DNA from 2 places in the Clostridium facile genome. Region 2 is predicted to be linked to the other one. Evidence: predicted binding sites of a transcription regulator. Region 2 holds the regulator's gene; the other holds the start of a gene.
The links. The regulator HrcA, encoded in region 2, represses chaperone genes, less so after heat shock. The targets are predictions, from matches to a motif close to TGTTAGCACTCNNNNNNNNNGAGTGCTAACA.

Region 1 (16,735 bases), 1.3 Mb from region 2:
GGTTTGCCGTACTGTATATGATTGCACAAAAGCTGGTTTATAAATCCAACCAATGTGGATACCTAGTTGGTTCCCGTGGTTCAGTTGGCTCCTCATTTGTAGCTACTATGGCAGGAATCTCTGAGGTAAACCCATTGGTTCCCCACTATGTTTGTCCTAATTGTAAATACAGTGAGTTTATCACCGATGGTTCGGTTGGTTCCGGTTACGACCTACCGGAAAAGAAATGCCCTAATTGTGGGGCGAATTTGAATCGGGAAGGCCACGATATCCCATTTGAAACCTTCCTTGGATTCCACGGGGATAAAGCGCCGGATATTGATTTGAATTTCAGCAACGAGTATCAGTCCAGTGCCCACCGCTATACCGAGGAATTATTCGGGAAAGACCACGTATTTAAAGCGGGTACGATTTCCACTGTGGCGGAAAAGACCGCTTACGGCTATGCGTTAAAATATCTAGAAGAACGGGAAATGACGGTAAATAAAGCAGAAGAACTCCGCCTCTCGATTGGCTGCCGTGGAATCAAGCGCACCACGGGACAGCACCCAGGGGGAATGGTAGTTGTCCCAGATGGCTATGATGTGTACGACTTTACCCCTGTACAGCATCCAGCTGATAAATCGGACAGCGATAATATCACTACCCATTTCGACTTCCACTCTTTGCATGATACTATTCTGAAATTGGATGAATTGGGACACATTGTCCCCACCATGTATAAGCATCTGGAGGATTTGACTGGGATTAAAATCAATGAGGTGACCACTAGTGATGAGCAGGTAATCAGTCTGTTTACTTCCCCAAAAGCCCTTGGAGTAACACCAGAACAGATTTTCTGCAAAACCGGAACACTCTCCTTACCAGAAATGGGTACCTCGTTTGTTGTACAGATGTTGATTGATGCACAGCCAAAATGTTTTTCCGATTTGTTACAGATTTCTGGCTTATCCCATGGTACTGACGTATGGCTGGGCAATGCTCAGGACTTGATCAAACAGGGGATTTGTACGATTTCTGAAGTAATTGGTACTCGTGATAGTATTATGACCTATCTGATCCACAAAGGACTGGAACCGGATATGGCGTTTAAAATCATGGAGATTACACGTAAAGGGAAAGCTCCCAAACTATTGACAGACGAACACAAAAAGGCAATGAGGGATTGTGGAGTACCAGAATGGTATATTGACAGCTGTTTGAAAATCAAATACATGTTCCCACGAGCTCATGCTGCAGCTTATGTTATCTCTGCAATTAAGTTGGGATGGTATAAAATATATAAACCGTTGGAGTATTATGCAGCCTATTTTACAGTGCGTAATGGTGATTTTGATGTGGAGACCACGATGCAAGGACAGGAAGCTGTTTCCAGAAAGTTGGAACAGCTTCGTGCAAAGGGGAACGACCGTTCTGTAAAAGAAAATGATACCTATGATACTCTGCTGATAATCAATGAGATGCTTTGCAGAGGATATGAATTCCTTCCCGTGGATTTGTATCGTTCCCATGCGATCAAATACCTACTTGAAGATGGGAAGATCCGTCTCCCATTCTGTGCGTTGAAAGGCTTAGGTGAAGCAGCTGCGAACAACCTTTACCAAGCTGGGCAGGAAGGAGAATACATCTCGGTAGATGAGGTGAGTAATCGTGCCGGAGTTTCCAAATCAGTGATTGAAATTCTGGAAACAGCGAATGTTTTTGGCAATATGCCAAAAACCAGTCAAATGACTCTATTTAATTTATAAGAAAAGAAAATTGGTTAAAATATCGGGATGATCAACTCATCCCGATATTTTTGATTATGTTTTTAGATTAGAAAAAATCTCCTGGTTTTACCGGAGGAAGAAAAAGAGTAGTGCAAGAACAATAATGGCTAGCTTTATACGAATCCAAAATGGGAAAGGCTGTATGAAAAAAGATATCCAAGTTAAAGTGACCGTGTTTATAGGTATCAGTCATGTGATGCAATAATATAATTCATTACCTATTATAAGGGACTATTACTGTTTGAACTCGGTGGACTTGACTGTTTTATAGGCAGGATAAAGACATAATTTTTTTGATTTTCTCAATTTGTTGCATACTTATATTTTACAAAGACATGATGAAAGATTTTAAAAATCAATAAATCGTGAATTTTGTTCTATAATTGTAAAAATAAAACAAAGGGCTTGATTTTAAATCAAAAAAGTATTATACTTTATTTTAGCACTCAAGGTATATGAGTGCTAAAACTTTGACTTAATTTTTAAGAGGTGTAAAATCAGCATGGAAAAGAAACAATTTAAAGCAGAATCCAAACGTTTGCTTGATTTAATGATTAACTCTATTTATACACATAAAGAGATTTTTTTAAGGGAATTAATTTCTAATGCCAGTGATGCAATTGATAAGCTTCATTTTAAATCCTTAACCGATGATTCTATTGGATTAACCCAAAGCGATTATAAAATCCATCTGGCTGCGGATAAAGATGCCCGTACTTTAACAATTATCGATAATGGAATTGGTATGACCAAAGATGACTTGGAAAATAACTTGGGGACCATTGCCCAGTCAGGTTCTTTTGCGTTTAAAAAAGAAAATGAAACCGGTGATGATGTAGATATTATTGGTCAGTTTGGGGTAGGGTTTTACTCCGCCTTTATGGTGAGCAAACATGTTGCTGTCATCAGTAAAGCATATGGTTCTGATCAGGCTTACCGCTGGAAATCCGATGGTGCGGACGGTTATACCATTGAGGAAACCCAACGAGATGGTTTTGGTACAACAATTATCCTGACCATTAAAGATGATACGGAAGAAAATCACTATGATGAATTCCTGGACGAATATCGTATCCGTGGTTTAGTAAAGAAATATTCCGACTATATTCGGTACCCAATCACCATGGATGTAGAGAAGGAAAGGAAAAAAGAGGGCTCCGAGGACGAATATGAATCCTACATTGAGGAGGAAACCCTTAACAGCATGCAGCCAATCTGGAAAAAGGCAAAAAATGAAGTAACAGATGAGGACTACAATAACTTTTATAAAGAAAAATTCTTTGATTTTACCGATCCTATGAAGGTAATCCACAGCAAAACTGAAGGTTCTGCCACCTACAATGCATTGCTGTTTATTCCATCTAGAATTCCATATGATTTTTACACCAAAGGGTATGAAAAGGGCTTGCAGCTGTATTCCAGCGGTGTTTTAATCATGGATAAATGCGGAGATTTACTACCAGATTATTTTGGATTTGTAAAAGGACTAGTGGATTCTGAGGATTTATCTCTGAATATCTCCAGGGAAATGCTTCAGCACGATCGCCAGTTAAAATTGATTGCTAAAAGCTTGGAAAAGAAAATTAAAAACGAACTTACCAAAATGCTGAAAAACGAGCGGGAAAAATATGAGAACTTCTTCAAGAATTTTGGTATTCAATTAAAATTTGGGGTATATTCCGATTATGGTGCCCATAAAGACGAATTGAAAGATTTGATCCTGTTCCATTCTTCCTTTGAAAATAAATACACTACATTGCAGGAATATGTTTCCCGCATGAAACCGGAACAGAAAGAAATCTATTATGTTTGCGGTGATAAGTTGGAACAGATGGAACATCTACCACAGACCGAAATGGTAAAAGATAAAGGGTTTGAAATCCTCTACCTGACAGATGATGTAGATGAGTTTGCGATGAAGACACTGGGAGAATACGAAGGCAAGCAGTTTAAATCAGTATCCAGTGGAGAGCTGGACCTGGAAACTGATGAGGAAAAAGAACAGGTAAAACAGCAGCAGGAAGAACATAAAGACCTGTTTGCTGCAATGAAGGAATCACTGGGGGATAAAGTAAGTGAAGTACGTTTGTCCCAACGGTTAAAAACCCATCCAGTATGCCTGACTACTAGTGGGGAGATTTCCTTGGAAATGGAAAAAGTATTGAATTCTGTTCCAAATAACCAGAAAGTTTCCGCCCAGAGAGTATTGGAAATCAACGCAAATCATCCAATTTTCCAAAAACTTTGTGCTTTACAGGATAATAAGGAAAAACTGGCTTCTTACGCAAAATTATTATATACCCAGGCCAGCTTGATGGAAGGACTTCCGGTCGATGATCCAGTGGAATTCTCCAACCTGATTTGTGATTTAATGGTAGAAGAATAATCCCGTATTTTATTTCTAGCTGTGCCTAGAACTTACAGTATCGTTAAAAGCAACAGAAAAGTGTGATTCATATAGATGACAGCCTGGTAATTCATACATTGCCAGGCTGTTTTTTTATGTTCTGTTTTTCAGGATTTTCACATGGAATAATAGATTTGAAATCCTCGATTTCATAGCAAAAAATTAAAAAACTCAATTATCTATGTATATTTTTTGTCTAAAGTGAAATATGAAAAGAACTGTTTACAATGATAATACAACAATTATAAAGCCTTATTTAATGACTGATACGAAGAAAGAACAAGACAGGTGAGAAATAACACTTGAACTATTGTGTTATTTCATATATTCTATATATAATTGTAAAAGTAGAAGAGAAGTGACAATTCATTTTACTTATTTTATCATTTACTGGTTTAGGAAGGAGGACCTCATACATGAAAACAAAGGTAAGAGTGATTCGTCTGATTGGAGCTATTGTATTTGTACTGGCGATTGTTTTTTTGTATTGGGGAGTAAAAGGAATTACCAACATACGCCCTGCTTCTGATTATGAGGACATGGGTATTCATACTTTTGTGCCTGATCGAGTTTTGCCTGTTTCAGTGGAAAATACTTCTACCGGACGAGATAAACGGCTTTATCCTACCAAGACAATATATGTAGTTTATTATCAAGCTTTGGATGGAAGTGGATATCAATGGAAAGTAGAAACTGGCAACAAGAAAAGTGATGCTAATCAGATTCTGTACGAAGGAAAAAGTGTGAAATAGCGAGTATTGTCCATTAAAGATACCAAAAAATATATCACTGTGGAAGATGAACTGACAATTGATACTTATGTAAAAGGGCAACTACACCAGTATATCTGGATGGTTGGATTGTCCATTGGCTATTTGATATTTTGTCTTGTAGTATGGATGGTTATAAAACGTCGTAAAAATAATAAAACAGAAGAATAGCAATCGTTTTGTCATGCAAATTCCTTGCTTATTTTGATATTGCAATAATGGAATCTATTTTTGATAAAAGAAACGATATATTGCCAAGTGTTATCAGAATAGGAACCGATTTGATACATAAAATGATGTGACTGACGATGAGAGGAATCTGTTTCTTTCCGTAAGTTTTTAAACGATCCATGATTTGTTTGATAATTGTTTGCATATTGATTCCTGTTGATTAAAAAATGATTTAAAAAGGAGGTTTATACAATGAAAAGAAAAAAACTTATTCCAATCATTAGTGTTGTTTTTTCATTTGTCTGTGCGATTCTGTTATTCCTAAATTGGAATGTAGAATCGTTATTTCAACAAGATGAAATGCCAGTTACCATGAGCAATATAAAACATGATACCAAAACAGATTTTACTGGATCTATAGCAGGTGAGGATATTCCACGATTGGTTAGCGCAGACGATTTTTCAACAATGCAAACGAAAGTGGATTATATGACAGCAGATCCAATTGGGATTGTTACTACTGGTGTTTCCAGCTTAAAGCCATGGGTAGACCATTACACTACAAAAAGCTATAAAGGTAGAACGTCAACTGGTAGTCGTCGGGCCGAGGTAACCCAATCGAAATTTGATATTTGGAACAATTATAATCCATATTATCTGTTAGAACTTCCAGACCATACCTACCTATTGGCACAGATACCACAGACAGCAGCAGATGCAATCAAAAAAGGTAAAAATATAACTCTTCCGATCGGTCAAAAAGTAGGAATAACAGATACTGCCAAGAGATATCTTACTCCTATCTGCAAAGAATATGGGGTCGATATAAATGGTGTGTACTATGCTTTTAATAATCAATGGCAAAAAGAACACCACTCTACCTTTTTGTTGATACGCTTTGGAATCTCTGCTGTTCTTTGGTTAGTGCTATCTGTGGGAATAACCCTTTTGGGGAATAAAATTTTTTTAAAAAAAGAACAAGCTAAAATATAATAAGAAAAGAAACAATATCGGATTTTGGTGTGATATTATTTTTAATAGGTAAAACAATTTCTCTTTGCATCATCAATGGGAACAATCTTCTGTGAAAATGTTGGTATTTGTTGAATATATACAAATATTTAGGTGGATGTTTAGTAACTATAAATTTGTATTTTGAATCACTTTTTGCTATAATAGAGATGTTCAGGTGTTTTTTACATAGTAGCACCTGTTTACAATTTTCCATGTAAAAAAACTAAGTATGGGAGTAATGAACGTGTATAAGATCGTAAAAAAAAGAATGCTTTCTAGCAATATCTTTTTAATGGATATTGAAGCGCCACGTGTTGCCAAATCTGCAAAACCAGGGCAGTTCGTGATTGTAAAAATGGATGACAAAGGAGAACGTATCCCTTTGACAATCTGCGATTATGACGCAGAAAAAGGTACTGTTACGATTGTGGTGCAGACCATTGGTTCCTCCACAAAATTAATGGAAGAATACGAGGAGGGGGATGCTTTTGAAGACTTTGTTGGTCCTTTGGGCAACCCTAGTGATTTGATTGATGAACCAATTGAAAAATTAAAAGAGATGAAAATTCTATTTGTTGCCGGTGGTGTTGGTACCGCTCCAGTTTACCCACAGGTAAAATGGCTGCATGAACAAGGTGTGGACGCGGATGTTATTATCGGCGCAAAAACTAAGGATATCGCTATTTTAACCGAAGAAATGGCTGCTGTTGCAGGCAATTTGTACTTAGCTACCGATGATGGTTCTTCCGGCTTTAAAGGGATGGTAACCGATCGTCTGAAAGCTTTGGTGGAAGAAGAAGGCAAACATTATGACCGTGTTGTTGCTATTGGGCCAATGATTATGATGAAATTTGTTTCTTTGCTGACCAAAGAATTGAATATTCCTACTATTGTCAGCCTGAATCCAATCATGGTGGATGGTACTGGTATGTGCGGCGCTTGTCGTGTTACTGTAGGAGACAAAGTAAAATTTGCTTGTGTAGATGGTCCTGAATTTGACGGGCATTTGGTAAACTTTGATGAAGCAATGCAACGCCAAGCAATGTATAAAACCGAAGAGGGCAGAGCTGAATTGCGCCGCAGAGAAGGGGATACTCACCACGGCGGATGTGGACATTGCGGAGGTGACGAATAATGGATAGATTTAAAAGAATTCCCGTAGCAGAACAACCTGCTGATGTACGTGCAAAAAACTTTGAAGAAGTTTGCTTGGGTTATACCGAGGAAGAAGCAATCCAAGAAGCATCTAGATGCTTGAATTGTAAAAAACCTTTATGTGTAACCAAATGTCCTGTAAGTATTCATATTCCAGAATTTATTCAACAAGTAAAAGAGGGTAATTTTGCAGAAGCTGCAAAAATTATTGCACAGGATTCTGCTTTACCAGCTGTTTGTGGTCGTGTTTGTCCACAAGAAACCCAATGTGAAAGTAAATGTGTATTGGGAATTAAAGGTGAACCGGTTTCCATTGGTAAGCTGGAGCGTTTTGTAGCTGACTGGGCTAGAGAACATGATGTTGATTTGAGTGCAAAAGAACCAGATAACGGCATTAAAGTAGCTGTAATCGGCTCTGGTCCTGCTGGGATTACTTGTGCTGGTGATTTGGCAAAACTAGGTTACGAAGTAACCATGTTTGAGGCCCTTCACGAACCAGGCGGAGTTTTGGTATACGGTATTCCAGAATTTAGGTTGCCAAAATCCACTGTTGTTGCCCATGAGGTAAACAACCTGCGGAAATTAGGCGTTAAAATTGAAACAAATGTTATTATCGGCAGAACAGTAACTATTGACCAACTGTTTGATGAAGAAAACTTCCAGGCTGTATTCATTGGCTCCGGCGCTGGTTTGCCAATGTTTATGGGAATTCCAGGGGAAAACGCCAACGGTGTATTCTCCGCGAACGAATTCCTCACAAGAAGTAACCTGATGAAAGCGTTCCGTGACGATTATGATACTCCAATCCGTGCAGGACAAAAAGTTGCTGTTGTCGGTGGCGGTAACGTAGCAATGGACGCAGCAAGAACAGCATTGCGTTTGGGTGCTGAAGTACATATTGTGTACAGAAGAAGTGAAGCAGAACTTCCAGCTCGTGTGGAAGAAGTTCACCATGCAAAAGAAGAAGGCATTATCTTTGACCTGTTGACCAATCCAGTAGAAATCCTGGAAGATGAAAAAGGATGGGTAAAAGGTATGAAATGTGTTCGCATGGAATTGGGTGAACCAGACGCTTCTGGTAGGAGACGTCCTGTTCCAGTAGAAGGTTCTGAATTTATCATGGATGTTGACACTGTTATCATGTCTCTTGGTACTTCTCCAAACCCATTGATCTCCTCTACCACAAAAGGTTTGGATATCAACAAATGGAAATGTATTGTTGCGGATGAAGAAAGTGGCCAAACTTCCCGCGAAGGTGTATTTGCAGGCGGTGACGCTGTAACTGGTGCAGCTACTGTTATCCTGGCAATGGGTGCAGGGAAAAAAGCAGCGGCAGCAATGGATGAATATTTAAAAAATAAAAATAAATAAGTTTATTGAGGACTAAGAAAAAACCTCCTGAAATTCCTTTTCAGGAGGTTTTTTCATGGTGTCTTTGGACATGAAAAAAAGAGTAGTGGAACAATTCTAACGACAGGCTTTATATGGGCTGAAAAAGGAAAGGCTGTACGAAAAAAATAGCGAATTGCCCCATTTATGGGTGGTATGTGCGATATTAGTATCATAGGGGATAAACTGGCAATAACATCTTTAGAGGCTGTGCAAACTGCCACTTGAACTGATAGTTTTGGCTCATAATTGTATTCGGAAACTCTTGGTTTTATCGGGAGAGGTATCTCGTCAAAAAGGTTTTCACTTCCGGCAAAGCAGGTTATTAGAAAAGAAACTGGAATCAAGAATAAAACGAAATGGAACTTCTTGAACAAGAAGGAGGGTAGATGTAGTTGAAGAAAATTTGCGGTGTGTTTTTCGATGCTTGTAGCTTGCCTTTTTAGGGCGATTCAAGCTTTCGACTCATTTGTAGGTTTAAACTAGAGAAACTAGGATAAATGGATAAGATGACGAGTAGATTGTGGCGTTTTAAATAATAAAATGGAACTAGTTGATATCCCCGTTTATAAATAAAATACTTATTCGATAGTATAATCACTTTAACTTTTTTCTGCTGGGCAAAACAGGAATAAGCATGACTTTTTAGGAATCAGATACAAAAAAATAGAAAATAATTTACATATTAACATATTTACTTTATTATAAATATTATCTATAATAAGAAAAGAAATATTGTTTTTTTAGGCGGAATAAGATATAAATACAACTGAATTGTTCGAATATTGTTCTGAATCAGTAAATGGATATTTTATTCCCAAATTCCACTTAGCAATGGTTGAAATGGGCAGTTTTTATCATTGCGTAATTTCATGAATAAAAGCGGGGTACTTATGAAACAGAAACTAGCATTAAAATTACTTTCTTTTTTCCTCTCGGGGATCATGGTGGCAGGGATAATGTCCACTACAGCATTCGCTTCAGAAAATACACAAACAACATCACAAATTATTTCTCAGTTAGAACAACAGAATGAGCCGGTAGAAATACAGCCTTTTTCCAATTATGAAGGAGGAGCACGGTTATCCAGCCAGGCAAAGGATATTTACAATGGGTTGTATGATCTGGTACAGGATATTGTTTCTGGCAAAACAAGGACAGCAAAAATAAGTTCTTTAAAAATTTCCCATTATAAATCCTCTACATTGAGTTCTGATTTTAACAAAGCATTAAACGCCTTATTAACGGACTTGCCAGAACAGCTATTTTGGTATGATAAAACCCAAGGCTGTGTTTATACCGATTATAAAAATGGAAATTTAGATGTTAAAATGAGTGTGGCCAAAGATTATCGGGATAGCAGCGCTTCTGCGGAATCAATCCGTATCAACGGCCAGACAAAATATTATTATTTTACAGTAGATTCTTATAAAATGAAACGTGCTACCAATGCTTTGATTACAGCCCAAAATGTTGTGGCACAAGCGGCAGGAAAGAGCTTAGTAGAAAAATTATCTTATTTTAATCAGTGGATTTGTGACCATGTAAATTATGCGGATGCTACTTCGTCTTCTTATGGCGACTTGTTCCAACTGGTTTATGTATTTGATGGCAACGCTTCAACCAATGTTACATGTGAGGGATATGCGAAAGCATTCCAGTATTTATGCGATATGGCGGGGATTCAGTGCTACACAGTAAACGGCTATGTAGGAAACACCGCTAGTTCTGCTTTTGCCCATATGTGGAATGTAGTGCCAATGAATGGTTCCAATTATATTGTAGATGTAACAAATAATGACAGTTTCCTCAACAGTGGTTTTGGATATGAAAGCTTTTTCCTGGCAGGTGGCCCTACCAGTAATGGCTGGACTACTATAACGGTGGATAGCCTAAACAAAGCCATGTACCAGTACCGTGATGATTCGATAAAACCTGTGATTTCCAACAGCAATTATAATAGCAATTCTGGCTATCAAACATCGGATAGCAGTACCAGGCAGACAGTTCGTGTATCAGGCGGCGTGGTCTATCGATATGGGGAAACTGGCAGCAGCACCAGTTTAACGGCGCCAATGGGAACCCGTGTTACTGTCAAAGCGGATATGGCTAAAAACGAACTGTTTACTAAATGGGAGTTATCCGGCATTGATGCACTTCCAAATGTTTCTCCAGCAAACTGGGAAACTTCCGAAACCATTAGTTTTGACTTGCCTATCGGGGTAACCAGTCTGAACTTAACAGCGGTTGTAAAAGAATTGCCCGGTGTTTTGCCTTATTATGATGTTTCTTATAGTGATTGGTTTTTTGATGCCGCAAAGTATGTATATGACCGTGGTATTATGACAGGATTTAATGAAACTACCTTTGGGCCAAATGAATGTATGGCAAGAGACCATCTGGTGACCATTCTGTATCGACTAGAAGGGGAACCACATGTGGCATATCAGCCTATATTTTCAGATGTACCAGATAATGCTTATTTTACGAATGCGGTATTGTGGGCAAAACAAGTTGGGATAACAACAGGCTACCAGGATACAGATGAATTTGGGGTAGGGGTATTGATTACCAGAGAACAGTTTGTAACCATGTTATACCGATACGCCCAGTATAAAGGATTGGACACCAGCCAAAAAACATCGATTGGCAATTATGAAGACGGAAATCAGGTAAGTACATTCTCCAAAGAAGCAATGGAATGGGCACTGGGCTGCGGTATCATCAAAGGGCAAAACAACCAGCCAGTCATTGACCCGCAAGGTCAAACAGGAAGAGCGGCCGGAGCAACGATGATTATGCGGTTTATGGAATACTACGATTTATAAAATAGGAAAAATTGTTGATAGCATTTTAAAAATGTCATCTTCAGAGAGAAGTATATTAAGAAAGTAACTGTAAAGAATAGCTGTTTATAAAGTTTTATTTATTCTGATTTGGAGATACTGATTACATGATGTTTTTATTTTTATCAGTGAGTCAGATTGATGTAGTTCCAATGCGAATAGAGGAAAGCATAAAAGAAATATCATACAGGTTTCTATAAAAAAAGCCAGTAGGGTTAGTCTAGAAAGAATATCCCTATTGGCTTTTTCATTTCAAGAATGGTGTGTTGTCATACAATAAAATTATTTTTGTGAAAGAACCGCAGTAATATAGTATTATTATGATGTGGTATCAGTATTGGTCAAACATAAAAACAAGATAGATTTTTTGTATTCTATCTTGTTTTATATGTTACTTTTCGTTGTATATAAAATATAGTTGACCTTTATTTTTTATTGGATTTCTACGATATAGGCATCAAATTGAGGTAGGGTAACGGTAGAACCTAATACAGATTCATAGCTGGTTTCCCCTTTTAACTGTCCGTACATAGTGATCACGTCATCTTCCAAAACCCGGGTAGAAGATTTGGCGTAGTTTTTTACATAAATAGTGTCTGTCCAATAAGTAGAGTAGGTTCCTTGTTTGGTAATGTTGACCCGCAACGTATCATATCCATACCCTGCCATTACTTGAACTACTTCTCCTGTAAATACAGCATATTTTCCGTTGTATTCGGAAGGATTGCGGGCAATTTGCTCAAAGCTGTATTTTTGACAGTTGCCTTTTAACCATTGGTTCTTTTCTTCCTCTGTCATATTATAGGATTCGCTGTTAATAATTTGACCGCAAACAGTACATTTTTGGATGCGGGTTCCGGCATCTGAATAGGTAGCTGGTGTTTGAATCTCCCAATCCGCTAAGGTATGGTCTAATTTTGGAATGATCTTTGGTATCCTTGCTCCACATACAGTGCATGTACTTTCTTTCGAGCCTTCCTGTGAACAAGAAGCAGGCTGGGTTTCTGTCCATTCACCTGGTGTATGCCCCAAAGCTTCTCCTGTCCGTTCGCCGCATAGTTTACAGGTTTTTGCTTCTGTACAAGTAGCATCTTTCCATTGGTGGTCACCCAATTTATCATCTGCGGTTTTTCCACATTTGCTACAGGTTTTTGGTGCTTGGCAGGTTGCTTCTTCCCATTCATGGTCACATCCACAGGATGTTAAGAATAAACAGGTACAAACAACCGCAAGAACGATTGTTAATCCTTTTTTCATATAAATTCCTCCATAATTTTACTTTTCATCCCTATTATAGCAAAAAAATAGTATTTCGTCTACAATTTTCGACAAAATAAAATATAATTTGCAAACATATGTTTTTGTGATAAGTATTTTGTTCGTAATAATTTCATTTGTAATACAGATTTTTTTACAAAAATGGAAAAAAACTCTTGACTTAGAGTGCACTCCAAGTGATATGATAAAATCCATAAGGAGGGAAAATAAATGGAATTAACAGAAACGAAACAACAAAAACAGTTTTTAAAGGAAAGCAGCTGTTTTTCAGAAACAGACCCGGAATTTTCTGAATTGTTCCAGAATTTTGCGTTTGATGCTGTAATTGACCAGGGAAATTTGGATAACCATACTCGAATGATGGCGATTATTTCCACTTTATTAGGGTGCCAAGGAATAGAAGAATTTACTGCAATGCTTCCAGTTGCAGAACAATCGGGAGTAACACCTGTTGAATTGAAAGAGATTGTTTACCAGGCAGTGGCCTATTTAGGTTGGGGTAGAGTGCGCCCATTTTTGTCTGCGTTAAACCAGTATTTTGAGAAACAAGGCATTTCGCTCCCATTGGAAGGGCAGTCAACTACTACACCTGAAACCCGTTTACAGGCCGGAATACAAACTCAGGTAGATATTTTCGGGGATGGTATGAAGGAATTCTACAAATCTGGCCCGGAAGAATCACGCCATATCAATTATTGGCTGGCGTCCAACTGTTTTGGAGATTATTACACACGTAAAGGATTGGATTACGCACAGAGGGAATTGATTACTTTTTGTTTCCTTTCTGCCCAAGGAGGATGCGAACCGCAATTGATCAGCCATGCAGCAGCCAACATGAAGGTGGGGAATGATAAGGAATTCTTGATCCAGATTGTTTCCCAATGCCTGCCCTATATTGGGTATCCACGGAGTTTGAATGCGTTGCGTTGTATCAACCAGGCGGCGGAACAAGTATAAGGATGTGATAGGTATCATGGATATCTTAAAATGCTATCTTGCCTATTTGTAAAACAGAACAAATACAACTGTTTTTGTAAACTGTTAGGATATCAGTAATTTTTTGATAAATAATTTCTCGCAAAACCGAACGTATTCATTTGTTTTTATCATATCTCAAAGTGAAGAAAGGAAAAGACTGGTTGATAAGTGGCGGTATTTTTGAGGTGGAAACATCGTTTTCAGGATCTGTTTTTTAAATTTTGCAAACGGTCTGTTTTGTGGATAGATTCCAGCCCGGTGTTACGCTGAAGTTTGTATATGCTAGATACAGCAAAATAATAAAGCAAAAAGGAAGTGTTTGAATGAAACCATTGGTATTGTATTATTCTTACAGTGGAAATACAAAACAAGTCGCGGAAAAAATCCACCAGGAAATTGGTGGAGATATTGCCAGAATTGAAACAGTGACTCCTTATACTGGGGATTATAATACAGTAGTTAACCAAGGAAAAAAAGAGGTTGACCAGAGGTATCATCCTCCTATCCAGCCAATCGGGGTTGATATCAGCCAGTATGATACGATTGTGTTGGGATCTCCTGTCTGGTGGTATACCTATGCCCCTGCGGTAGCAAGTTTTTTGGAGCAAAATTCCCTGGCAGGTAAAAAAGTGTATCCATTTATTACAGATGGCGGATGGATTGGACACACAATTAAAGATTTGCAACAAAGTTGTCCAGACGCCTTGGTACAACCGGAAATTGATATCTATTTTAGAGCTTCCAGCATGGCAACTTCCCAGGAGGAACTCAGCCGTTGGATTCATCAAATATCTTAAGGAAGGGAGGAATATTATGGAGTATCGGATATTAGGAAGGACAGGGATACAAGTCAGTGAGATTGGTCTAGGATGTGAGGGTTTTAATGGACGTAGCATGGAGTTTACTAGAGAATTGTTTGAGTATGCTATTTCCCAGGGAGTAAACTGCATGGATCTGTATAGTCCAAATCCAGAATTGCGGGACAATATTGGAACGGTATTGCAAGGCAGGCGGGAAAACTTTATTATGCAGGCACATCTTTGCACCGTTTGGCAGGATGGGCAGTACAAAGCCACCCGCAAACAAAATGAGGTAAAAGAATCGTTTGAGGATTTGTTAAAGCGCCTGAAAACGGATTATATTGATATTGGTATGATCCATTATGTGGATTCGGTGGAAACTTGGGATGAAATTGCCAACGGTGATGTGATACAGTATGCTCTGGAACAGAAAAAAGCGGGGAAAATCCGTTTTATCGGATTGAGCAGCCATAATCCAATTGCCGCGTTAAAAGCGGTAAAAAGCGGATTAATCGATGTATTGATGTTCAGCATCAACCCCTGTTACGATTTGTTGCCGGGGGATGAGGATTGTGAGAACCTCTGGTCGGAAGAAAGCTATTCCAAGGATTTGATCAATATGGATCCAAAGCGGGAACATTTATATGAAGTCTGCCAACGCTTAGGCGTTGGAATCACCGTCATGAAGGCGTTTGGCGGAGGTGACCTGTTGAGTAAGTATTCTCCAGCAGGTATGCCGCTTACCGTTAACCAGTGCATCCACTATGCGCTGACCCGTCCCGCTGTTGCTACTGTCATGTCCGGCATCCATTCCATGGAGGAATTGCGGGCAAATCTGGAGTATGAAACCGCATCTGAGGAAGAGCGGGATTATGCTACAGCATTTGCGTCTCTTCCAAAAATCAGCTGGAAAGGGCATTGTATGTATTGCGGACACTGCGCTCCATGCCCGAAAGGGATTGATATCGCGGCAGTGACAAAGTTCCTTAACCTAGCCAAAGCACAGGGGGAAATTCCGGAAACAGTACGGGAACATTATGCTGCATTGCCTCATTTAGCCAGTGAGTGTGTCCAATGCGGGCAATGTGAAAAACGCTGTCCGTTTGAAGTACCTGTGCGAAATAATATGAAACAGGCACAAGATATTTTTCAGAAATAGAAAATAAAATCTAATTTTAAGGATACCTAGTGTTTATAAGAAGATATGCACACTATGGTATAACACAATCAAAATAAAGGAGATTTGACTATGTCTACTATTACATTGAATAAAACCTCATTTAAGGCAAAAACCATTACTACTATTTTGGCAATCGCTACTGCGATTGTTTTACCACAATTGTTCCATGTCATGGGAATTATTTCCGGTACTGGAGCGATGTTGGGCTCTGTATTTTTACCAATGCACATCCCTGTATTTGTTGCAGGATTAATGGCGGGGCCAGTTGTTGGCATCATTGCCGGTGCGGTTAGCCCATTGGTCAGTTTTGCGATTTCCGGTATGCCAGCAGCAGCGTTATTGCCGTTTATGATGTTTGAACTGGCTGGATATGGTTTGGTAAGTGGTTTGTTGGTTCATGTCAAAATGCCTGTATTCGCAAAACTGGTTATCGCTCAAGTTGCCGGCCGTGTAGTAAGAGGAATCGCCATCGCCATCGCTGTATTTGGTTTTGGAAACCAAGCGGTTCAACTTGCTTCTATCTGGACCAGTGTTGCCCAAGGTCTGCCAGGCATCCTTTTACAATGGGCAATTATTCCACTGTTGTCATACCGTATGGAAGGGCTCAAAAAATACTATGAATAATCTACAAAAAGCAAAGGAAATTTTGCTGCAACAGCCTTATACCTGTGTGGTGTGCAAGGAGGATACCATGTATACCAGTCAATCCAGAGGGGTTGTCCCTTTAGTGGAATGGATTCAAAGCGGCACAGATTTAACAGGGTTTTCCGCAGCTGATAAAGTCATCGGAAAAGCATCCGCGCTGTTGTTTGTGATGTTAGGGATAACAGCGGTGTACACTCCAGTTGTCAGCGAAAAGGCGGCGGAAGTGTTCACCCAATATGGGATTGAACTGGAATATGGTCAAAAAGTCCCTATGATTATCAACCGTGCGGGAACAGGTCCCTGTCCAATGGAAAATGCTGTGGAAGGGATTTC
Region 2 (16,735 bases):
ACTGGCTAGAACAGATTAAAACATTACTTCCTTATACAGAAGATGGAACATTACGTGCAGCATTTAATGATAGCTATGAATTCTTTGCCCAAAGGATTTACAGCGATACCGTATTAGAAGATTTTAAGGAAATCAATGGTTACGATATCACAGACTATACCCCAGCATTACTGATGCCTGGTAAAGATCAAATTGCTTCTTTCTTTGTCGGCAACCGCGCACCAGAATTTGCGTTTGAGGATACGGAAAACGCAGGAATCAACGACCGTTTGAATTATGATTACAATAGGGCGGTCGCAAACGGATTCTACGACGGATGGTATACAGGAAGCCAAGAAGCGCTAAAAGATACTGGTTTATTATTCCGTCAACAGGGCTACAACACTCCAATGGATATTATTAAAGCTACCAGCATGGAGGATATTCCAGAAACAGAACAAAGCAATGTTGCAAACAATAAAGTAGTTAGCTCCGGCGCCCATTTCTATGATAAAAACATGGTAAGCTGTGAATCTATGGTATTCTATGTAGATGAAGACGGGGCTGGAAACTTTAAAATGACGCCAGAAGTTTACCGCCAGCAGGCTGACCAGATTTTATCTTCTGGTGTAAACGAAATGATTTACCATGGCTTCCCTTATGTCTATAACGACGAAACCAACAGCTATGGGGTACAAAACTGGTCCGCCTTCTGTTCCGGTTATAGTGGCTATGATATTTCTACTACGATTTCTGAAGCAGACCCATATTTCAATTATATCAATTCTTTAAATGATTATGTAGCACGGTTGCAATACCTGTTCCGGGAAGGAAAATCCACTGCGGATGTTCTGGTTTACCTGCCACTGTTCGCGGATGAAACCAGCGCCCAATTTGCCCCAGTGATCAACGCTCTGGATGACGCTGGATTAGCATGGGATTGGATCAATGAAGAATTAATTGAATCCGCTACCTATGACAACGGCATTATAGTAAATGGAAAAACCTATGATGCTCTAGTTCTTCCAGATGTATCTTCCATCCCTGTATCTACCATGACAGCAATTGACCAGTTATCTTCCGCAGGCGCTCCTATAGCGATATACGGAACCACACCTTACATGCAGCCTTCCTACTCCGCTGGAGATTATGCGGCGCAAGATGCTATTGTCGCAAATTTGGCACAAGCTATGATTACCCGTGAAAATAGTCCTAGCTTTGACGATGCAGCACAGATGGCTGCATTTGTAAAAGAAAATTCCAACCCTGAAATTACTTATGATACCAATCAGAACCTTGCTGCAATGCGCCGTGACTTAGGGAATAACGGACAGTTAATCTTTGTCACAAACGACAGCAACGAGGCGACACCTGTTACCTTCCATTTGGATTCCAGCTTAACGACAGCTTATGTATTGGATGCCCAAACTGGTGAAATCTACGAAGTTCCAGTTGTAAATGGTACCGTACAAGGTGAAGTAACTGCAAAAGGTTCCATTGTACTGATTGGCGCCTCCTCTGAAGTGTTTACCAAAGCAGATTTATCCAAAGGCAACCCTATTGCACCAGATGAACCAGTTGCTACAACCAATCTTGACCAATGGACATTGACTGTTACTGGACAGGATGTAAATGGTACCTATACCGCAATCGGTGAACAAGCCCTCACCAATTGGAGGGACAACCCAACCTTAAAATACAACGCTGACCCAGGCGTGTATACAACAACATTTAATCTGGACAAAGTAGATCCAACCCAGGATTATATCCTACAGCTTGGCACACTATATGGCGTACCTGAAATTTCAGTAAATGGAAGCGAAGCAATCGCTGTACCAATGGCACCATATCAGCTAGATATTTCCCAATACTTAAAACCAGGTGAAAACACAATTTCCATTCAATTAGTAGTTGGCATCCGCAACCGTCTGATCAAGTACGGATTAGAAGGGGAAGACGGAAACGGACAGAACCAACAGGCATATTTGCAATTCGCTTCCGCAACACCAGTAAAACTGGGGATGGTAGAACCAGCCCAACTGATCCAGATACAAACAGACCGGGTAGTTGACGACACTTCCTCTGGATCCACCTCTGAACCATCCACACCATCCGATACTTCTAGCAATTCTTCTACTTCTTCCAATCCAGCAGATAACCTTCCTCAAACCGGTGATGTTGCCCCACTCATTGGTATCCTTACCTTATTCGGTGCAACTGGTGCTGCTCTTGTAATCACCAAACGCAAAAAATAAATTTCTTTTCTCTTTCTTCTCATATAGAAAAAACTCCTGCGCTACATGCACAGGAGTTTTTTGCTATTTCTTTTATCTTCCATTAAAACAGAACTTGGCATAGGATTTTTCTATAGGACATCCTAAAGGATCAAAAAATGATAGTAAAGTGATTAGTATATATTTATTCCAATTGGTTTATTCAGCTTCTATTTCCATGATTGTTTAATCACTGACAAACCAACACAATAAAGGCAGAATAAACTTTAATGGAAATATGATTCTAGTCGGCAAACTTTAGTAATTAATAATACCTGTTTTGTGTACGAGCTACTAAAGACGTAACACAGTGCTAAACCTAGAATAAATCTCTTGCCCGTGTTACACTTTATACTCGAGGATACTAATTCCTTAATTCTCACTGTTACTCGCCGTTTGGCTTACCAGATATTCTTTTGCAGTATCCAATAAAACCTGTTTTTGATTTGGGACTTTTTCTTGAATCACCAAATCCAATAAATATTCCAGCGTTTTTCCAACCATACGTCCCTGTTGGATACCAAGCTGTTGCATATCATTGCCATTGACCGCAAGCTGTTTTATTTGAAAGCACTGACCTTCACGAATAATCTGTTCCAGTAATTGCTCTAACTGGTCAATCTCCCTGGCTTCATACCAATAATTCGGGTCTTTTCCCATCACATCCGCTCGCTGTACTTGGAATAGATAACGCAAAGTAGATTCCCCTAATTTATGGAGCCATTTTTTCACTGAACGGGCTGTTCCATCAAATTCCGCACTATGCCAACGAATTAAGGTGACAACAAGCTGGGAAAAATCATTGCCGTAATGCAGGCGCTTTAAAATCTGTTCTGCCAAATCCGCGCTTTTTCCTTGATGGCCGTAAAAATGCCCCACCCCATCGTAAACGCTAAAGCATAGGGGCTTTGCCAAATCATGCAACAACATGGTTAAACGCAAAGTTAAATCCGGTTTTGTGCTCGCCAAGGCATGGACAGTGTGTTCCCAAACATCGTACATATGGTACTTGGTATGCTGCCCAAAATTCTGGCAAGGAATGATCTCAGGGATGATTTCAGCGATAATATCCGTGTATTCCAGTAATACCTGTTTTACATTATTACCACACAACAGCTTATTCAATTCATCACGTAACCGTTCCCGAGAAACATGTACCAATAATCCGCGCTTTGCATATAACGCCTGTTTCGTCCGTTCTTCTAATTGGAACCCCAAAGTGGAACAAAAACGCACCCCACGCATAATTCGTAAAGCATCCTCAGCAAAGCGTGTTTCGGGATCCCCCACACATCGGATACAATGGTTTTTTAAATCTTTCTGGCCATGGTAATAGTCGACAACTCCTTTGGTAGGATGGTACGCCATGGCATTGATCGTAAAATCACGGCGTGCCAAATCTTCCTCCAGATTTCTAGTAAACCTTACAGCATCAGGGCGCCTGTTGTCGCTGTAATCCCCATCAATCCGATAAGTTGTAATTTCCAACGGCATATCATCGATCCACACGGTAATTGTCCCGTGTTTTTTCCCTGCTTCAATGACCCGCATCTGCTGGAACACCTGTTGGGTTTGTTCTGGCAATGCATTGGTAGTAATATCATAATCGGTTGGCTGTAAACCCAACAGTAAATCCCGGACACAGCCCCCTACTACATAGGCTTCAAATCCATTTTGTTCTAATAATTGCAACGCGGTTTGTACCGGTTTTGGCAGCAGCATGCCTGCCCCTCCTTTTTATCTTAATGCTTTCATGGTAGAAATCCATTCTTTGGTTGCTTGGTCTACCCGGTTAGATTCCATAATCTTTTGCAGTGTTTTATGATAGGTCCAATCGTCCAGCCGGCTGCTCTTTAACAGATTCACCGTTTTATCACGGTATTTTACAAAAGCAACCGATAACAGCCAGGCGTTCCCCATACGGACATAATAATGGTCATTTGTAACCGAAGCGCTGGCTTCCAAAACTTTATCAATATAATCATCCTGTAAATAGTGGGATAAAAACATAATCAATACAAAGCGGATGATCCAGGGGTTATCCTGTTGTAGCAGGTCCAGCAAATAGTGGAACCCCTCCGGCGCATCTTTTTGAAAACAGGTTAATGTATTACACACCATATCACAGATTGCCCAGTTGTCAATCAGGGGCAAATAGCTGGTTAAATACTCCAGACGTTCTGAAAACGGAACGTTCCAATAACCGATTACCAAACCTTGCAGTAACCGCTCCTCATGCCAATCTCGCTGGGCTACCTGTAAAAACCCGGGCACATTCCCTTTGGCAATTTCCTTGGCAAACGACCGCAACTTTGGCGTGCGGATACCTAAAATTGCTGTATCCGGTATTAAACGCTGCTGAAACTGCTGGAATTTTGATTCAGATGATTCTCGCAAATATTGCAGCAGTTCCGTATAATCCTGAGCTGTCCAATTTTCTTTTTTCCAACCCATCCTATTCACCGCCTGTCCTATGGTTTTTGATAATATTTTCCCTGCCAGCTATCCCGCCGTACCAACTCTTTGTCAATCTCATTGAGCACGACAAATTTTTTCAGACTCCATAGCGGTCCAATCAAATCTTCTTTTGCACCATCTCCCGTCAGACGTTGAATGATGAGTTCTGGTGGAAGCACCTCCAATTGATCACAGATAATCTGGACATATTCTTCCAAACGAAGCAAAGGGAATTCTCCATTTTGATATTGTTCCGCCATCACTGTATGCTTTAACACATGCAGCAAGTGAATTTTAATACAATGCAAATCTAATTGAGATAATGCCTGTGCTGTCTCCAGCATATCCTGATGGGATTCTCCAGGCAGCCCATCTATGATGTGGGCACAAACTGGAATCCCTTTTTGGTGTAGTTTTTCGTAGCCCTCCAAAAAGTCCTGATAGGTATGGTGCCGGTTGATCCGCTTGCCCGTCTCATCGTGGATGGTTTGCAGCCCCAGCTCCACAATCAGATAAGTACGCTGGTTAATTTCTGCCAAGTAATCGACTACATCATTTGGCAGGACATCCGGGCGAGTTGAAATGCTCAGCCCAACTACTTTTGGAAGTTGGAGAATGGATTCATATTTTTGTTTTAATTCTTCCAATGGGGCGTAAGTATTGGTATATGCCTGAAAATAGCCAATATAGCTGGCTTCCGGCCATTTTTGGTGCATCTTTTGTTTGACCTGTTCAAACTGTTCCGGCAGGCTTTCCAGCGGATTTCCAGCAAAATCTCCACTGCCATAATGGGAACAGTAGGTACAGCCTCCTACCCCTTTTGTTCCATCAATGTTGGGACAGGTAAATCCTCCATTTAATGAAACCTTAAATACTTTTTCGCCAAATTTGTGGCGCAAGTGATAATTCCAAGTATGATAACGTTTGTTGTCGTCTGAATATGGAAATGAGTTTGTCATAATTCACCTCAGAAAAGCACCAAAAGTAATCCGCCTGATACCAAGGTTAATACAAACATGATCCCCCAGGTATACCAAATATACCGCAATTTCATGGTACGTTTTACCATGACCAGCATCGGCAGGGAGAAAAACGCCAAAGAAACCACCAGGGAAAAAATAATCCCATAAGTGACATTCAATTGCAATAAACTAGAAATTACTGGCAATAAAGAAACCACATCCGTATGAGGGATAATACCCAATACAGTTACCAAAAAGACTCCTAAAAATCCGGTATCAGAAATTTTTTGTGCCAACTCAAAATCCATAAACCCATTGATTAACGCGGAAATCAGAACACCCAGGACAATATAAGCCCATTGTTCCCCCATAGTATGCTTTAACTCATGTACCGCATAGCCCCACCTTCTCCGCTGGGACCAGGCAGCGTCCTGGTTTGGCGGTGCCAGGGATAAACTATCCTGATACAAATATTTTTCCCCGCCTACAAAGGAAAGACAGAATCCTGTAACAACTGCTATTATCAGACAGCATACCAGATAAACCAAAGTAAATTTCCATCCCGCCATCGCAAACATCGGTAATAAAGACGCCGCATTAATCAGGGAAGCGGAAATCAAATAAGTCATCGCTAAATGCAACGGAATTCCAAACGCTATAAAGCCAAAAAATAATGGGATATTGGTACAGATACATGCAGAAGCTACAAATCCAGAGAGCGCCGCTAACATCAGCGCCGCAAAAGGATTCAGTTTTGCCATGGCACACCGCACCTTTTCAATTGGAATGTATGTTTTTAGCCAAGAAACAGCTACCAGCACCACCACAAAAATGAAAAAAGTCCGGATTAAGTCATAAGTAAAATGGGAAATTACCTCCAGTAATTTGTCTCCTTCTGTAAGATGAAACAGCCAACTGTAAAACTGTTCAATCCACTCCTGGATGATCCCGTGTTCATGGTGATGAGCTTGTACTACATTCATTCCATAATTCCTTTCCAAATCAATTCAAGAAGATCTAAAATTATCCTCGTTTTAATATTTTAAGTAGTGGAGTAACAATTGCCGCTGTAAGGATTGCCGCCACAATCGCTTCTGGTACCCCATTCACTCCAACTGCGGTACCAATGACAGCTAATAAGGTACTGGATTTCGCACTGGCATATTCACTTCCAAAAAATAGAGCGATCCCCCCCATGACCAATATGGTATTGGTCATGGAACCAACCAAACCAGCTACGAAGCCAGAAAGATAAGTGCGGCATTTTTTGCTTGCCATCCATTGGAAAATCAGCCCTGCAAATACACCAACTAAAATACGCGGTACAAAACAGATGATTAAACTGCCAAAATTTCCGTGGTAATCCCCTAAGCTATAAAGAGGGGTAAACACAAAAGAAGTGACTATTGGTGCGACAAAACTGTTATTGATAAAACTGAGTAATCCAAACAAGAACCCCAGTATGCCACCTATCTTTGGTCCCAATAAACAAGCCCCTATAATTACCGGTATATGTAATGTGGTAACTTTTAGTGGAGAAAACGGGATGGGTATTAAACCTAAATTTGTAAAGTTTAACACAATCATTACCGCTACCAATAGGGCAATTTGTACCAAGGTTTTTGTTCGTTTGTTTGTTTCGCTTTCCATGATAATTCCTCCTGCTGCAATTCTGCTATATGCAGATATCGCGCAAATGTATCCGTTTTAGAATCGTTATAATCCGATTGCAGCAACTAGCTCTCTATTTAGATGAACCGTCCCTGTGTGATTGTAATATTCCAAAGCAGACCAAATTCATTATACACGAAAACAGTATAAAATACAATAAAACCTTGTTGTTAAATTGTATGATTAACTTATTCACAAATGAACATATTAGCATAAATCTTTTGCAAACAAAAACACAACACATCCAATATGTGTTGTGTTTTAAGATTACGATTTTTTTGGATTTAACGCCCTATTCAACCAAATATCCGCAATATCTAACGCATTGTATAGCCCAACTTTTTCACTTTTTTTGGTGATACAATCCTTCGGGTTAATATTGGGATCAGTTGCCATTAACTGGACTAAAACATGGTTTGCTAGCTCTAAATCATTTTGTTTTGTGGTATCTTTAATCATCAACATGACAACAAAATCTTCCCACATATTTCCATAATAAAGGGTGTTTCCGTTCCTTACCAGAGGACGCCCTTTATAGGTAAAAAATTTTTGTTTTTCCATAAAGTCTCCTTTCCCCGGCTCATGCCGGTAGTACCCATCTAAAAGCGAAAGCCCGCTTTTTTAAGCCCCTTGTTTTACATTATTAAAATTATACCATTTTATATACAAAGTGTAAATAACTAGAATGTGAATGATCTGAAAACTCCCTGTTGCTTTCTGTAAAAAAAGAGATGAATTAGCTTATGGGCCCAATTAAAATTTTTCCAGGAGATAACAAAAATTGCGCACCACTTTGGATGCGCAATTTTGGCTTCAAAAGCAATGATCACAACAGATTAATCGATTGTTACAATTTCCCCGAATACTTCGCCAGCACAACGTGCAGCATTCGCTTCGTCTGTATCAATGTGCATTGCCAAAGCAAATTTATCAGATACACGCACTACAGTATCGCCAAACACTACTTTTCTTTCAGGGGTATTTACTTTTACCCAAACAATCTGTTTGTCCTGTACGCCAAATTCAGCAGCATCAGCAGGAGTCATATGGATATGACGTTTTGCAATAATAATGCCTTTTGTCAGTTCGATCTCACCAGCTGGACCTACTACTTTGCAGCCTGGAGTTCCTTCAATATCACCAGATTCCCTTACTGGAGGGTTTACACCCAAAGTTCTTGCATCAGTAGCAGAAACTTCGATTTGAGTTTCCGCACGTTCTGGTCCTAAAATGGACATTCTCAATTTTCCCTTTGGTCCAATCACTTCTACTTTCTCTTCACAAGCGAATTGACCTGGTTGGGAAAGATCTTTTTTATTGGTTAAGGTTGCGTCTGGCCCAAATAAAACAGCCAGATCTTCTTTTGATACATGGATATGACGCGCGGAAGTTTCTACAATAAAATTTTTAGCCATAGTTGTTCCCTCTTTATCAAATTATAAATCCTGTGCAACTATCTGCACATATCCATTTTATTATAATACATCTTGTAAAAAAGGTCAATTGCTTCGCTTCACCTTTTTTCTTTGTTTCCCATAGAATAGGGTAACAATAAAAAAATGCCTGAAATTCTATCATAAGTTATTGTAAAAGTTCGTTTAAGCGGAAAAAGCTTTTCCTTTTGTATCTGCTCCCCCCTGGCAGAAAAATAAAAAACGACTTTTTCCCTTTAAACTCTCCCATTCCTACAAATTTTACAGGCAATTTTGATTTTTCCAAATGGAGGTTATACTATGGCTACTGTTGATTTTTTCCTAGGAAGTTCCACCCCCGCTGGATTCCTTTCTTTATTTGAGCCGGCTGTTCGTCCCCCAGCAACTAGTTTTTTACTAAAAGGTACTCCTGGTAGCGGAAAATCCACTATTTTAAACCGGATTTGTTCTACTTTTACAGACCATCGTCACATTGTAGAACGAATCCATTGTGCGGGAAATCCAGATTCATTGGATGGCGTAATCTATCAAAAAACAAAAACCGCTATTTTAGATGCCACCGCACCCCATGTCCTTTCTTCTATTTATCCAATAGCAGTTGAAACAGAAATCAGCCTGTATCCTTGTACCAGTTATGGAAAAATCAAGCCATACCGCAATGATATTGTACAACTGGTCAACCGAAATCAGCTCTTATCCATCCGCTGTTACAACTTCTTGCAGGCAGCTTGTTCCCTTTTGGCGGATAATCGCGCCCTAGTAGCAGAGCAGACAGATAGCATAAAAATAGAACGTCTGGTAAAGCGGATTTGTCCCAAAGAATTTCCACGTCAGAATACTTCCCATATAGAACATCTGCGCTTTCTTTCCGCATTGACTCCAGAAGGCTACCTTACATATGGAGATACACCCAAACAGCTTTGTGAGAGGATTTATCTGCTTCGGGACGAATATGGGGTAGCGTCTGAAAAAATTTTGAAAGAGGTTCGGGAATACGCCCTGGAAAATGGTCATGAATGTTATACCTGTTTAAATCCTCTTTTCCCCGACCAGATAGAACATTTATTTTTCCCACAGTTAGGAGTGGGGTTTTTTACCGCAAACCGATATCATGAGGAATTTTTCACTCCTTGCAGGGTCATTACTTCAGCACGTTTTACCAATACAGAAGAATTGAAAAAACACCGTCAAACCATCTGCTTCCGAAAAAAAGCTGCCAATGAATTGCTCAAGCAAGGGGTTTCTCTGTTAGATGCTCAAAGGGAATGCCACAACCAACTGGAAAATATCTATACCCATGCAACCGACTTTAATCAAATTGACCTAATCACAGCCGGATTAATGAATCGGTTAGCACGCTTACTTTAAAATATATGTTTTATAAAAAAATCCGCTTAGCCTATTTTATGGGTTCGTTCTCATATAGAAAGAACACCAATAAAGCAAAAAGATTTCTGTTTTCATAAAGCCACAGAAATATGGATCGTTCGCTATTCCAATCCAAGAAAAAAGGAACAGACACTACACATCTTTTAGAATGGATGAATAATTATTTTGCCTTTTAAAGTACAGTAAATTTTATCTTGTTATTATCATACTGCAACCAAATGATTATAAACAGAAATAATACCATGCATTATATGTTGTGTAGTAAAACCCCATTTCCTTTTTGAAAATCTACACAAACATTTTTGCTAATCTCCAATAGAACCGAAAAATATCATCATGTGAAAACGGCACAAAAAATTACAGGCAGTTTAATCAAACTGCCTGTGATTGTTATTCAAACATCTTTTTCAATTTATCAAAGAATCCACTGCGTTTTGCGTAGTTCTTTTCGGATAATTGGGATTCAAAGCTGCGCAGGGCATCCTTCTGTGATTTGCTCAGATTCCGTGGTACCTCAATATTCACAGTGACCAACTGGTCTCCACGTCCGCTACCACGCAGCTTGGTAACACCTTTTCCTCGCAAACGGAAAGTTGTACCTGGCTGTGTGCCTTCCCCAATCTTATATCGCACCTGTCCATCAATCGTAGGTACGGTAATCTCATCCCCCATTACTGCCTGAGTATAGGTAACAGGGATTTCACACAGAATATCAAACCCTCTGCGTTTAAATAATGGGTCCGGGCGCACGGTTACCGCTACGTTTAAATCGCCGCTTGGCCCACCATTCGCACCAGCGCTGCCAGAACCACGAAGCATCAACGTCTGACCATCATCAATTCCGGCTGGAATATTAATTTTGATCTTTTTGCTTACATTCTTCCGACCAGTTCCACGGCAGGATGGACAAGGGTTGCTAATAATTTTACCTTTCCCACCGCATCGGCTACAGGTACGGGTAGAAGACATAACACCAAACGGTGTGCGCTGCTGAACTTTTACCTGGCCAGCGCCGCCGCAGTCCGGACAAGTTTGTGGGGAAGAACCTGGAGCACATCCAGTACCGTGACAATGGTCGCATTGCTCCTGACGGGAAACGCTGATTTCTTTCTCCACCCCTTTACATGCTTCCATAAAAGAAATGGTCACGCTGGCAAAAGCGTCTTCTCCCTGTCTGGGGGCATTTGGGTTGGGCCGCCTTCCTCCGCCAAATCCACCAAAAAATCCTTCAAATATATCACCAATATCAAAACCAAAGTCGCCTGCTCCAGCTCCGCCGCCAGCGCCAAAGTTCGGGTCAACACCGGCATGGCCATACTGGTCATATTTCGCACGTTTTTGGCTGTTGGACAGTACTTCATAAGCCTCATTGACTTCTTTGAATTTTTCCTCTGCCTCTTTATCCCCTGGATGCAAGTCAGGATGATATTTTTTTGCCTGTTTGCGGTAGGCTTTTTTAATTTCGTCCTCGGATGCTCCTTTTTGGATGCCAAGAACCTCGTAATAATCTCGTTTTTCTGCCAAACCGAGAGCCACCTTTCCCTAATGTTGCTGAAAAAAGCATACCGATTGCACCGAATGATATTCGGCGCAATCCGGCATCTGCAATTTTTTATTTATTGTTATTGTCGTCTACTTCTGTGTAATCTACATCTACAACATCATCTTGAGGAGCGGAATTTGTATTGTTGTTTGCTGCTCCTGCTGCCGCATTTGGGTCAGCTGCTTGTTGTTGTGCCTGTGCCTGCTGATACATCTTAGCGGACATATCATATACCAGTTTTTGTAATTCTTCCTGTTTTGCTTTAATATCGTCGATATTGTCGCCTTTTAAAGCTTCTTTCAAAGCATCTACTTTTGCTTGGATAGAAGATTTTTCATCTGCAGAAACTTTATCTCCCATTTCATTCAATGTTTTTTCACTCTGATATACCAATTGGTCAGCTTGGTTGCGGATTTCAATTTCTTCTTTGCGTTTTTTGTCTTCAGCCGCAAATTTTTCCGCTTCTTTTACCGCTTTGTCAATTTCTTCACTGCTCATATTAGTAGAAGAAGTAATGGTGATGTTCTGCGCTTTCCCTGTACCCAGATCTTTCGCGGATACATGAACGATGCCGTTGGCATCAATATCAAAAGTAACTTCAATTTGTGGAACCCCTCTTGGAGCTGCTGGGATACCGTCCAAACGGAACATACCTAATTGTTTGTTGTCACGGCAGAAATCACGTTCTCCTTGGTAAATGCTAACGTCAACAGAAGTCTGGCCATCCGCAGCTGTGGTGAAGATTTGGGTTTTCTTCGTTGGAATTGTGGTGTTTCTTTCAATCATTCTAGCCATAATGCCGCCTTGGGTTTCCAAACCTAAGGTCAATGGGGTAACATCGAGCAATACCAAACCTTTTACATCACCAGACAAAACACCGCCCTGGATAGCAGCACCAATTGCCACACATTCATCTGGGTTAATACCTTTGAATGGCTCTTTGTTCAACTGTTTCTGAACTGCTTCCACAACGGCTGGAATACGGGTAGAACCACCAACCATCAGGATTTTATCCAGGTCATTTGCAGTCAAACCAGCATCGGACAACGCCTGGCGTACTGGACCCATAGTAGCTTCTACCAGGTCAGCAGTCAATTCATTAAATTTTGCTCTAGACAATGTCATATCCAGGTGTTTTGGGCCGTTTGCGTCAGCAGTGATAAATGGCTGGTTGATTTGAACCTGGCTCATGCTGGACAGTTCAATTTTTGCTTTTTCAGCAGCTTCTTTCAAACGCTGCATTGCCATTTTATCGCCGGAAAGGTCAATTCCTTCCGCTTTTTTAAATTCTTCAATAATCCATTTGATGATTCTTTCATCAAAGTCATCACCGCCCAAGCGGTTGTTACCAGCAGTTGCTAAAACTTCCTGTACGCCATCGCCCATTTCGATGATGGATACATCGAAAGTACCGCCGCCTAAGTCGTATACCATAATTTTCTGGTCGTCTTCTTTATCCGCACCATAAGCCAGAGCAGCTGCTGTTGGTTCGTTGATGATACGTTTTACATCCAAGCCAGCGATTTTACCAGCGTCTTTGGTTGCCTGACGTTGGGAGTCAGAGAAATATGCAGGTACAGTAATAACCGCCTCGGTTACTGGTTCGCCCAGGTAAGCTTCCGCATCTGCTTTTAATTTTTGTAATGTCATTGCGGAAATTTCCTGTGGAGTGTAATTTTTGCCGTCAATGTTTACTTTATAATCACTACCCATATGACGTTTGATGGAAATGATCGTTCTTTCTGGGTTGGTAATTGCTTGGCGTTTTGCTACCTGACCTACCATTCTTTCCCCTGTTTTGGAAAACGCAACCACAGAAGGTGTTGTTCTAGCGCCTTCCGCGTTGGCGATAACAACAGCTTCGCCGCCTTCCATAACAGCAACACAAGAGTTTGTAGTACCTAAGTCGATTCCAATGGTTTTTCCCATGATAAATTCCTCCTAAAATGAATTTCATTTCTATAGTAATATAAATTGGTTTGCTTTTATCTGAACTATTATGGATTTGCTACAACCACCATTGCGTGACGGATCACTTTATCCCCCATCTGGTACCCTTTTTGGAATACTTGACAAATGGTGTTTTCTCCATAATTTTCATCTTGTACTTGGTTTACCGCATTGTGCAGTTCAGGGTCAAATGGCTGGTTCAACGCATTGATTTCGTGTACATCCATTTTTGCCATGACTTCTTTAAACTGTGTGGCGATCATCTCCACACCTTTTTTCATGCTGCTATCCTCTTTTTCTGCATCCAGCGCACGCTCCAGATTATCCAATACAGTAATAAATTGTAACACACAATCTGCAGTAGCATTTTTATAACTTTCTAATTTTTCACGTTGGGTACGTTTACGAAAATTATCAAATTCCGCATACTGCCGTAAATTCTGGTCTTTTAATTCCTGCACCTGCTGTTTTAGCTGCTCCATTTCCTGGTCCGCAGCATCCTGTTCTGTCTGGCTATCTTCCTGCTGAGTAGTTTCTTCCACTACTTCATCCAGGTTTTCCTTTTCATCGTTATTTTTTTTCGCCATCGGTCAATGCTCCTTTCTGCTCTTCCATCATATTGTCAATGATCCTTGATACACTCTCAGAAAAATACTCCATATAAGGGATAATCTTGGAATAATCCAACCGGATTGGCCCAATCACTCCAAATGACCCCATAGGATGGTCGCTTCCATATTTGGAAAGGATCAAACTGGAATTGGTAATGGTAAAGGTGTCAGTTTCTTTACCAAATACAACATTTATGCCATCAAAAGCCGAGGAAAGGATTTTTCCAATCTCATTTTTGGTATTGATAAAATGGATTAGTTCCCCTGCATCAAAATCCCTGCAACGCAACAGGTTTCGTTCCCCTTTCATTTCTACTTGCTGACGGGAAATTTCATCTGACAGTTCGTAGATTGCATATAACAATGGGGAAAGGGAAAGCATGTAACTGCCAAGGGCAACTGCCATGTTTTGCATTGTGACTGGGGTAAGCTGCTCCACATTTTTACCTAATAATTCGTGTTTTACTAGGTTCTCAAAAAAGCTAAGCTGTTCTTGATTTAAATCAAATTCCAAACGGCATATTTTATTTTTAATCTCTCCGGTAGATGTAATCATCAACAGGGCGTATAATTTTCTACCTGCAGGTACCACCTCTACCTTTGTGATGACTGAAAATTTAGGAAGGTTGCTGGTGTTGACCGCCGCGCATCCTGTAACTTCCGCCAGGGCTTCCAACGCGTTTTCCACCACTGCGTGAGGGGATGTTTTTTCCCGCTGCAACATGGTGTCAATCCGATGTTTTTCTTCCTCTGACAGGCCGCTGGGGCGCATCAATTTATTGATATAAATCCGGTAACCCAGATAAGTTGGAATCCTTCCAGCCGATGTGTGGGGCTGCTCTAAAAAGCCCAGCCGTTCCAGCATTGCCATGTCGTTCCGTATGGTGGCGGAGGAAACCTCATTGTTCATTAACGCAGCCACTGTTTTGGAACCAATCGGCTCACCGGTACGGATATAAGAATCCACAACAATTTGTAATATTTTCAGCCGTCTGTCATCACTTTTCATTGATTTCACCTCTGGGTGTGACAAATCTCGCTTTTAGCACTCCATCTATCTGAGTGCTAAATATAATATAGCACCCTCTTTTCGGAATGTCAAGGGCAAGGAGAAAAATTGAAGAATGATTTAAATTTCGTTCAAATTTACATAATAACTGCTTATGTGATCGTGCATGTTATACAAATGCTAACAGTCAAAGCGTTCCCAAAGAATCCATCTATATACCAGTAAAAACATGAAAAATAACTTGGTTTTTAGAAATGTTATTCGTAGAGTGCTAAAAATACAACAAGATAAAAGGCAGGTTTTTGAACCTGCCCTTAGATTACCTGAAATTTATGCTAAAATTATGATTTGATTGCAAACAAACCAAAAACCCAGATTGAATTTTTACCACAAACAAGCTGTTTTTCATCCAGAATCCCTGTTATAGAAAACGAGCCAATCGAATAAAAGATTTAAGTTAAATATATCGCCGTACTTTTTTCATATATTCCTGATAGGCTGTCCCAAATGTTTCAATGCACCATCTTTCTTCTGATAAGATGATCCAATGTGCAGAGATTTGAAAAAATAGAACTATCCCAAACAGTACGAGAGAACGCGTTAAAAAAGCCATGCCTATAAAGCAAATGAAATAAGCTAAATACATAGGATTCCGGGAGAAACGGTAAATTCCATTTTTGTTTAATCCTGTATCGCTGGGAAAAGCAAAACAGACCATTGTAACAGCACATAAGCATAAACCCAATACATAACAAAATAACCCCAGAAAAAGCTGCCACGATAAATCTATCTTTACCGTCAGAAACAGTGGATATAGTAAGATACCAACCATGGATACCTGATAAATCAAATAGGCTATTTTCTCTTTTCCCTGTACTGGCGCAAAATAAGCTGCTCGCCGCAAAGCTGTTTTATTTAAAACGGTAAGTAATATAAATCTTACCAGTAAAAATGGAACCAATAAAAGAAAACCATTCATTTTTCAACTCCGTATGAAAATAGTTTGATAAAAAGCCGGCTTTTCCTGTATTACATTTAGTTGTCCAATTGGCGATCATTTGGCGGATTCTCGGTGCAATCCACCACTCGCCAATTCCCAGCCCATTATAAAGCACCTTTTCAATCAGTTAAACAGCAAAAAAGGAGTATCTGGAATTTCTCTTTGAATAAAGCCGTCGTAAAAATTCTCTACTACGCTCTACAACTTTCCGTTTTTTATTATGTTACACCATTCGTACACATAAACATATCCTGTTTTTACAAACTGTTATTTGTAGAAATCCTATTTTTTACAACTAATGGCTACCCAGCCATTTTCACGCTTAATCTCTAAAATTTGCAGGTTTGCCTGTTGTAGTGCCATAACTACATCATCTTCTCTCTGGTCAATGATACCGGAACACAGCAACACAGTATCCTGATGCATAAAGTCGGTTACAGTATCGCACAGTTTAATAA

Region 1: the regulator HrcA is predicted to act here: its motif matches at 2,207-2,237, upstream of htpG (molecular chaperone HtpG).

What each region holds. Positions count from the first base shown of each region.
Region 1 covers NZ_JACOQK010000001.1:1,114,311-1,131,045, reverse strand. Annotated here, with positions in the region: gene H8Z77_RS04690 (PolC-type DNA polymerase III) at 1-1,748, shown strand, start outside; gene htpG (molecular chaperone HtpG) at 2,272-4,155, shown strand; gene H8Z77_RS04680 (hypothetical protein) at 4,593-4,928, shown strand; gene H8Z77_RS04675 (hypothetical protein) at 5,370-6,110, shown strand; gene H8Z77_RS04670 (sulfide/dihydroorotate dehydrogenase-like FAD/NAD-binding protein) at 6,376-7,266, shown strand; gene gltA (NADPH-dependent glutamate synthase) at 7,266-8,657, shown strand; gene H8Z77_RS04660 (S-layer homology domain-containing protein) at 9,569-11,503, shown strand; gene H8Z77_RS04655 (hypothetical protein) at 11,954-12,778, opposite strand; gene H8Z77_RS04650 (carboxymuconolactone decarboxylase family protein) at 13,010-13,756, shown strand; gene H8Z77_RS04645 (flavodoxin) at 14,101-14,574, shown strand; gene H8Z77_RS04640 (aldo/keto reductase) at 14,591-15,736, shown strand; gene H8Z77_RS04635 (ECF transporter S component) at 15,827-16,381, shown strand; gene H8Z77_RS04630 (DUF1893 domain-containing protein) at 16,374-16,735, shown strand, end outside.
Region 2 covers NZ_JACOQK010000001.1:2,444,670-2,461,404, reverse strand. Annotated here, with positions in the region: gene H8Z77_RS10210 (glycosyl hydrolase) at 1-2,234, shown strand, start outside; gene H8Z77_RS10205 (CCA tRNA nucleotidyltransferase) at 2,625-3,974, opposite strand; gene H8Z77_RS10200 (DNA alkylation repair protein) at 3,990-4,706, opposite strand; gene mnmL (tRNA modification radical SAM protein MnmL/YtqA) at 4,724-5,668, opposite strand; gene H8Z77_RS10190 (permease) at 5,677-6,654, opposite strand; gene H8Z77_RS10185 (ECF transporter S component) at 6,695-7,321, opposite strand; gene H8Z77_RS10180 (hypothetical protein) at 7,610-7,903, opposite strand; gene pduL (phosphate propanoyltransferase) at 8,179-8,757, opposite strand; gene H8Z77_RS10170 (hypothetical protein) at 9,076-10,143, shown strand; gene dnaJ (molecular chaperone DnaJ) at 10,555-11,688, opposite strand; gene dnaK (molecular chaperone DnaK) at 11,777-13,636, opposite strand; gene grpE (nucleotide exchange factor GrpE) at 13,705-14,244, opposite strand; gene hrcA (heat-inducible transcriptional repressor HrcA) at 14,228-15,277, opposite strand; gene H8Z77_RS10145 (methyltransferase family protein) at 15,735-16,256, opposite strand; gene prmA (50S ribosomal protein L11 methyltransferase) at 16,560-16,735, opposite strand, start outside.